DNA from 2 places in the Ureibacillus sp. FSL E2-3493 genome. Region 2 is predicted to be linked to the other one. Evidence: riboswitches for the same ligand, from Rfam matches in the RefSeq annotation. Region 2 holds a riboswitch; the other holds the start of a gene.
What was found. Region 2 has a riboswitch for FMN ahead of ribE (riboflavin synthase). Riboswitches for the same ligand answer to the same signal wherever they lie in the genome.
Positions count from the first base shown of each region.

Region 1: another riboswitch for FMN. It lies ahead of MHH69_RS06835 (ECF transporter S component); the one in region 2 lies ahead of ribE (riboflavin synthase).

Region 1 covers NZ_JBBOPK010000001.1:1,338,366-1,342,803, reverse strand. Annotated here, with positions in the region: gene glnA (type I glutamate--ammonia ligase) at 1-877, opposite strand, end outside; gene MHH69_RS06840 (MerR family transcriptional regulator) at 919-1,314, opposite strand; gene MHH69_RS06835 (ECF transporter S component) at 1,578-2,156, opposite strand; FMN riboswitch at 2,412-2,578, opposite strand; gene MHH69_RS06830 (hypothetical protein) at 2,677-3,882, opposite strand; gene MHH69_RS06825 (RNA polymerase sigma factor SigX) at 3,872-4,408, opposite strand.
Region 2 covers NZ_JBBOPK010000001.1:2,922,313-2,926,750, reverse strand. Annotated here, with positions in the region: gene rlmD (23S rRNA (uracil(1939)-C(5))-methyltransferase RlmD) at 1-1,345, opposite strand, end outside; FMN riboswitch at 1,540-1,673, shown strand; FMN riboswitch at 1,817-1,950, shown strand; gene ribE (riboflavin synthase) at 2,074-2,712, shown strand; partial or broken gene ribB (3,4-dihydroxy-2-butanone-4-phosphate synthase) at 2,736-3,326, shown strand; gene ribH (6,7-dimethyl-8-ribityllumazine synthase) at 3,390-3,857, shown strand; gene pdaA (delta-lactam-biosynthetic de-N-acetylase) at 3,926-4,438, opposite strand, start outside.

The DNA.
Region 1 (4,438 bases), 1.6 Mb from region 2:
CTAATGGGTTTGTTACAGCTGTGAATGCTTTCGCATGTTTCATAATACCTGCCATGAATGCACGAGCAGTATCAGATAGCTCTAATTCTGCATTTTCATCCCAAAATACATTTTGGTTTCCTTTGAACAATGATAAGTTCGAGTGCATACCAGAACCGTTTACGCCGAATAGTGGTTTTGGCATAAATGACGCATGTAAACCGTGTTTACGAGCGATTGTTTTAACTACTAATTTGAAAGTTTGAATATTATCACACGCTTCTATAGCATTTGCATATTTAAAATCAATTTCGTGTTGTCCAGGAGCTACCTCGTGGTGAGAAGCTTCAATTTCAAAGCCCATTTCTTCCAATTCTAACACGATATCACGACGGCAGTTTTCACCAAGGTCAGTTGGTGCTAAGTCGAAGTATCCTCCATCATCATTTAATTCAAGAGTTGGGTTACCTTTTTCATCTAATTTAAATAAGAAGAATTCTGGCTCTGGTCCTAAGTTGAAACTTGTAAATCCTAGTTCTTCCATGTTACCTAATACACGTTTTAAGTTTGAGCGTGGGTCACCAGCAAATGGTGTACCATCCGGATTTACAATATCACAAATTAATCGGGCTACTTTCCCTTTTTCCGCTGTCCAAGGGAAGATAACAAAAGTATCTAAATCCGGTTGTAAGTACATATCTGATTCCTCAATACGTACAAAACCTTCAATGGAAGATCCGTCAAACATCATTTTGTTATCTAAAGCCTTATCTAATTGGCTTAAAGGAATTTCTACGTTTTTAATCGTACCTAAAATGTCTGTAAATTGTAGGCGAATATATTTTACGCCTTTATCTTTCACAATTTGTTTAATGTCTTCTTTTGTGTACTTAGCCATCTTTTTCCACACTCCTAAAATTTTAAATTAAAAAATATAATTTACTCACCCTTTACTTGAAAAAAGCGAGATAAATCCCCTTGCCTTAATGATGCCTTTTGCATAATTTGTGCCTGTTGCATTTCCTCACGTAAAATCGCGCGGAGTTCTGCGTCAGAAATAGATAGTTTGTTAGAAGATTTCACATTGTTGTTTTTTCTCATATCAAAAACTTTTTTAATTCCTGCCATGTTAATCCCTTGATCGAGAAGTTCACGAATTTCTAATAATGCATCTACATCATCTAATGAGAACATTCTACGATTGCCTTCTGACCTTGCAGGCTCAATTAATTTATGTTCCTCGTAATATCGAATTTGTCTCGCAGTTAACTCCGTTAATTGCATTACCATGCTAATAGGGAGTAACGGCATTGCTCTTCGAAACTCTCGACTCATCGACATCTCCTCCCTTTCATAGCATTATTTTAAACTATGTTATGTATAATAGCAATACTATGTTAGAAAAAATAACATATGAAATTTAGATTTTTTTTATCGCAATTTTAGATGGAACGAATTCCCTATATAATCAAGGGCTTACGACATAAAAAACGAAAAAACCCAACGCTTTCACGTTGGGCCATTCTGTATCAATTTTTTCAAATAAAAAAGCTGTTCATTATCGTCATAGTTTATGACATGAATGAACAACTTTTGATTTATAGTAAATATTGTGCTCGTTGATTTTCGATCCAAACTTTCATTGTACGGAATAATAAAACCGTTACAATCATGAGCATAATTCCTTTTATAAAGTTAAATGGTAAAATACCTAACACAATCGTTTCTTTCATATCAAAAGTACCCCATCCAAGGAAGTAAGAATACATAGGTAAAAAGGCTACATAGTTTAATAGACTCATTCCTACTGACATAATGACTGTACCTGCGGCTAACCCTAAAATTAATCCTTCTAGTTTAGGTATCTTTTTATAAAGATAGTAGACAGGTAAAATAAATAAAATACCTGTAACAAAGTTGGCCATATGACCTACCGGAACCCCTGTTGGTGTCCCTGAGAAAATCCAATCTAATACATTTTTAAACAGTTCGACTAAAATTCCAGCTAACGGTCCCATTGTAATTGCTGCGATTAAAGCTGGTGTATCACTAAAGTCGATTTGTAAAAATACCGGGAAGCCCGGTAAAGGGAAGTTTATTAGCATCAGAATAAAAGAAATACTACTTAACATGGCAATCGTTACAAAAGAACGTAACTTAAGGTTTTGATTTTTCATTTACTTTCTCTCCTCTTTGCTGATTCAACCCGCAAGAAGAAAGGACAGCCTTCATCTATATTCGCCTTCTCCATGAAAAATCCCTTATGCAAAATTGCATAAGGGAGAAATAGGCACATTAAAAATAAGAAAATAAGTATGCGAAAACAAGCGTATTATAAAGGGTACGCTAAATAAAAGTAAAGTTATACGACAATGTACAAACGATACTTCCACATACAGTTTCCTATCCACAAACGAATATAGAGACCGTACCTTCACCTTCTCCCATCCAGACTATACTGTCGGCTTTGGAATCACACCAAATCCTGCTCTAAGTTGAGCTCGCGGGCTTAAGAAACTATATTGCAATCCTCCGATGTAAAAGAGAATGAGTTTCTATTACCGCCGATCGGGAATTTCACCCTGCCCCGAAGATGAATCAATATTATTTTTTAACATTATATCTCGAAATTGAAATATTGTAAAGATAGTTCAATAGGAAAAACTTTTCCTTTTATTTCCTATTTTCAAACGCTATTTATTGAAAAACTGTTGAATATGGTATTTCATTTGCACCGACCGGCATTGGTAATGTTGTAGTAAAATCAAAACCTTGCCATTCGGTTTGGGTTACATTTTTAAATTGTACGTTCATATTGAAATTTGCTGCGGTTAATAAAATTCCTTCAATCATTTTCATCGCTTGTTGTTGATCAAGAGTCATTAAATCCAATTGTTCAGTGAATGTTACAGTAACCACATCCTGTTCAACCGTTACATCGTAATCAACATCCGGAACAATAACGGATTGATAAACATCATTTGTGTTTTCTTTCATTGTAAGAATCGCTTCTTCTACGGTTGAATAAAAAGCTCTAAAGTTAGGCACTAAATAGCTCTGACCATCTGGCTGTGTAAATTGATAATAGTTGTATTGAGTCGTTTCACCATTCAATGGAATTGGTGATGATTCTCCTACTTCACTGAATATAAAGGGTGAACCAGTTTCATCTAATTGAACAACTTCATCATAATGATCTCCAAATGTATCTACTAGTGATGCTGTATAAGTTGTAAGTGAACCAGTTCCAACATCATATAATTGATCACTTGGTAATGTGTGAACAACTTGATTATCCCGTTCAGTAATTTCCCCGTCATACGGATGATAATTATGAAATCCAATAGCCTCTTCGTTAAACAATGGTGCATATTTGTTATATAGCTCAACCCCTGTAGGTTGACTATTACCAAAATCCTCCTGAATTCTTTCATTTGGAATTAAAACGGTTACAGGGATACTATCTGCAGCATCACTAGCTAATCCTAATTTAAATATCGTATTTCCTTCAATTTGATCAGGATAAACAGCTGTACGAAGATCAGCCATCTCAGTTCCCATTATATTCATTTCTTCACTAGATTTCGATTCCTCTGATTCAATCATAGAGTTCTTAGAAACACTAGAGGAATCGTCTGCTCGATCCATTACGGTAGTTTCTTCAGAAGTATGTTGGTTCATCATTGACGGAACTAATATAGCGATTAAACAGACTGCAGCTATTGAAATGGCCATCGGTATCCAATTAAATTTCTTTCTAGTTTTCTTCAAAGGCTCCTCATCAAAAAGTCCATCTTCCTTTAGTCGTTGGAGGACTTCATCTTTTGAACGTTGATCATGAATTTTCGGTACATTGGATAATAGATTTTCAATTTTGTCGTCATCCCATTGGTCATGAGTCATGTTGATTCGCCTCCTTTTTGGATGTTGTTAATAACTCACGAAGTTGTTTAATGGCCCGATGTTGTGTTGTTTTAACTTTTCCTTCCGTCCAATTTAAAACCGCTGCTGTTTCCGATATAGATAATTCTTGGAAATATCTCATAATGATGACCATCTTTTGATCACCAGTACATTTTTCTAAAGCGGTTAATAACTGCTGCATTTCGTCATTGAGCTCGGTAAAACTTTCAGGAGATTTAGTTGGTGATACGAGTTGTTCTGTTTCCCAATTAAAAGCATTAAAACTGTGGGAAGAACGAACAGTATTTTTTCTAAAATAGTCGATGGCTACATTTTTTGCAATGGCAAATAGCCATGTTTTCTCTGAGCTTCTCCCCTGAAATCGCTCGTAGGATTTTAATACTCTTACATATACTTCATGGGATAAATCTTCTGCAATGGTTCGATTTTTAACTAAATAAATTAAAAATTGAAAGACATCTTGATGATACAATTCATACAAACGATGGAATATGGACTCTTTCAAACTATCAGTCCTCCGTTCCTATTAATTTTG
Region 2 (4,438 bases):
TTAATTTCGCTACGATTTCAACCCTTGCAGTTTGAGGAAACATATCTACTGGTTGAATGTAGTCCACGTTATAAAACTTCGTTAATTCCTGTAAGTCTTTAGCAAAGGTGGACGGATTACAAGAAGTATAGACAAATCGTTTCGGTTTAATTTTCAATACGGTTTTGATGAAGCTTGGTGCAAGACCAGTCCGGGGTGGATCGACAGTAATTACGTCAGGGATAAATCCATCCCGTTTCCATTTTGCCAACCATTCCTCTGCTGTACCTGTATAATAGCGAACATGTTTATATCCGTGATTTCTTGCATTTTTCTTAGCATCAACAATACTTTCAGGAACAACATCCATACCGCGGACTTCCTTTGCTTTAGGTGCTAGCCATAACCCAATTGTCCCAACCCCACAATAAGCATCTACTACTTTTTCCTTTCCAGTTAACTGGGCAGCTTTTTTAATTTCATCATATAAATGAACCGTCTGCTCAGGATTAAGTTGAAAGAAAGCGCGGGACGATAAGTCGAAGGCAAGTTCTCCTAAATTTTCATGAATCGTTTCTTTACCATATAAACTAATCGTTTCATCTCCAAAAATAAGGGAAGTTTTTTCTCGATTTATATTTTGGGTAATCGAAACGATACTCGGATCGATTTTTAATATGCGCTCGATTAACTCTTTCTTATGAGGTATATCTTTTCGTGTCGTCACTAAACAAACTTGGGTTTCGCCTGTTTGAACAGCTGTGCGAACGACAATTGTGCGAACTAATCCGTCCAACGATTTCCCATCGTAAATGGAGATATTTAGCTTTTGTAATATTTTTCGAGTCCCTACAGTGATTTTGGACGTTAGGGGATGTTGAACAGCACAATCATTAATATTTAATAATTTATTTGTCCCTTCAATATATAAACCTGCATAAACCCGTTTCCCTTCTTTTCTTACTTGGAAGGAACTTTTATTTCGATAATGCCAAGGGGTGTCCATCCCAAGGGTAGGGCGGATATCCGTCGTTTCAGCAATTGATTTAACGTACTTTTCTAATGCTTGTATGACCATATCCCGTTTTTCTTTAAGTTGCCCGCTATATGTTAAATGTTGCAGCTGACATCCTCCACATTCATTGTAAACAGGGCAGCTTGGCTCTTGGCGGTCTTTCGATACTTTACGGATGTTTAAAATTTCCGCTTCAGCAAAATTTCGCTGTACTTTTGAAACTTTTACAGTTACTTCTTCTCCAGGTAATGCACCTTTTACGAATACTACATTTCGTTTATAAAAGCCGACCCCTTCACCATTAATACCTAATCTTTTAATCGTTAAAGGAAATTTTTGACCAATTTCCATTACTACATTTTCGCCCAAAAGCGTTCACGTCCTTTATTTTGTTCATTTAACCATTATATCGAAGCACTATTTGAAAGCAAATGAATAAATTCTTCCTTTAAGTAAAAATCTATAGAGATACGTTTAGTGTTATTTTAAAATAAGTTATTAGCAATTATTTTGAAATCGTGTTATTCTTATTTCAATTAAATAAATTATTCCTTCGGGGTCGGGTGAAATTCCCAATCGACGGTGATGAAGTGAAACTTCTAAGCCCGTGAGCTTGTTATAAGCAGGATTTGGTGCGAATCCAAAGCCGACAGTATAGTCTGGATGGGAGAAGGAACTATTATAGATGTACCATTAAAATTGTTATTTTTAATGGTTTATTTGCTATAGTATTTTTTCTTTTTCAATCCCGATTCATTTCTGAACGGGATTTTTTATTTAATAGTTTAAAATTGAATACGGTTAAGCTTAAGATATATCTTAAGCATCCTTCGGGGTCGGGTGAAATTCCCAATCGACGGTGATGAAGCGAAACTTCTAAGCCCGTGAGCTTGTTAAGAGCAGGATTTGGTGCGAGTCCAAAGCCGACAGTATAGTCTGGATGGGAGAAGGATGAATTTTGGCACTTTTTGAAAATTAATTTCAAAAGGTTTATTTCGTTACGCCATTTTTTTTAAATACTCCCAACTCCTTAGGACATTTTCTAAGGGGTTTTTTATTTTTAGAAAGAGGTGAGTAGATTGTTTACAGGCATAATTGAAGATAAGGGAAAAGTAGTTGGGATTAAAAAAGATATCGACAGTAGTCAATTGACCATTGTTACACCCAAAATTGTGTCTGATGCTAAATTGGGTGATAGCATTGCGGTTAATGGTGTATGTCTGACGATTACCCACTTAACTAGTGAAGAAATGACTGTAGATGTCATGCCAGAAACAGTAAAGGTAACAACGATTCATACGTTAAAATTAGGAGATATGGTCAATTTAGAACGGGCAATGAGTGCCAATGGCCGATTTGGTGGTCATATTGTTTCAGGACATGTAGATGGTGTAGGAACGATTAGAAGTAAAAGACCGGTTTCAAACGCAGTTTACATTGAAATTGAAATACCTAGAGAACTTATTGAAAATTGTATACCTAAAGGTTCTATTACAATTGATGGGACAAGCTTAACGCTATTTCAAGTATCCAGTAATACTGTTACAGTATCCCTTATTCCTCACACGTATGCAGAAACGATTTTAGGCATGAAAAGTGTAGGAGATAAAGTAAATATCGAAACAGATATGTTAGGGAAATACGTTTTACATCATTTAAGAAAAACGGATAATACGTCAAATATATCAATAGAATTTTTAAAACAAAACGGATTTTAACTATAAAAACGGTGGTGGAGAAAATGATCAATACAATAGAAGAAGCTTTAGAAGACTTAAAAAAAGGAAAGCCGATTATTGTTGTGGACGATGAAAATCGTGAAAACGAAGGAGATTTAGTCATTCTAGCTGAATTTGCCACACCGGAAAATATTAATTTTATGGCGACATTTGGTCGAGGTTTAATTTGTACACCGATTACGGAAGAACTGGCCAATAAACTAGAATTATTTCCGATGGTTGAACATAATACGGATAATCATCAAACAGCTTTTACAGTAAGTATCGATCATATGGAAACGACAACTGGAATCAGTGCGTATGAGCGATCCTTTACGATTTTACAAATGATTAAAGAAAATGCTAAGCCAGCCCATTTCAGACGTCCGGGTCACGTATTTCCGTTAATCGCAAAAAGAAACGGAGTGCTCGAAAGAAGAGGACATACTGAAGCAGCTATTGATTTGGCAAGAGCTTGTGGCAGCGTTCCGGCAGGTGTTATTTGTGAAATCATGGCTGAAGATGGAATGATGTTACGCCTTGACGGCTTGAAGGATTTTGCAACAATGCATCGATTAAAAATTATTACGATTGAAGATTTAGTTGGATTTCGTTCAAAACAAAAAATTGGATAACACATTTTAAGACAATAATTTTATGACGAGGAGAATAGAACAATGGGAAAACGATTTGAAGCACAATTAATAGGAACAGATTTAAAAATAGGGATTGTTGTAGGACGTTTTAACGAGTTTATTACAACAAAATTATTAGATGGTGCCCTTGATGGTTTAAGAAGACATGGAGTAGATGAAGAAAATATTGATGTAGCATGGGTACCAGGAGCGTTTGAAGTACCATTTATCGCTAAACAAATGGTTGAAACAGGTAACTATGATGCGGTAATTGGGTTAGGTACAGTAATACGTGGAGCAACAACTCATTATGATTATGTTAATAACGAAGCAGCAAAAGGAATTGCTAGCGTTTCATTAAATTCAAATGTGCCAGTAATTTTCGGGATCGTAACAACAGAAAACATCGAACAAGCAATTGAACGTGCAGGTACAAAAGCGGGCAACAAAGGTTATGATTCTGCTGTTTCTGCCATTGAAATGGCCAACTTGAAAAAAATGTTTAAATAATGAATAGAAATCAATGCTTTTAACAAAATAAGTGCCAACACGCCTACTTTTCGTGTTGGCACTTTTTATTATTCTAATACGGATTCCATGACTAAATCGTCAAGGGAACCAAAAGTATACCCTTGTTTTTTCGCTTCTTTTATAAATTTCGGAAGGGCATCGGCATTATGTTTTGCCACAGTATGCAATAAAATTAATGCGCCTGGGTGCAATTGGTTCATTAGTTCATCGTAAGCATATTCCCACCCTACATTGGAATCAGCATGCCAGTCTACAAATGCTGTATCCCAGAACATGTGGGTATAACCGTGTTTATTTCCAACTTCTAAAACTCTTTCGTTAAATATACCTTTTGGTGGACGTACATAATGGGTACGTTTAATTCCGGCAACTTCATTTAATTTTGAATCGAATTTTTTCCATTCTTTTACAAGTTCTTCGTCGGATAACTTAGACATATCTGGGTGTCCATAGGAATGATTCCCGATAATATGACCTTCTTTAATCATTCTTTTTACTAAATCCGTTGCACTTGTTAAATAGTGCCCCGTTAAGAAAAAGGTTGCTGGAACATTTTCTTC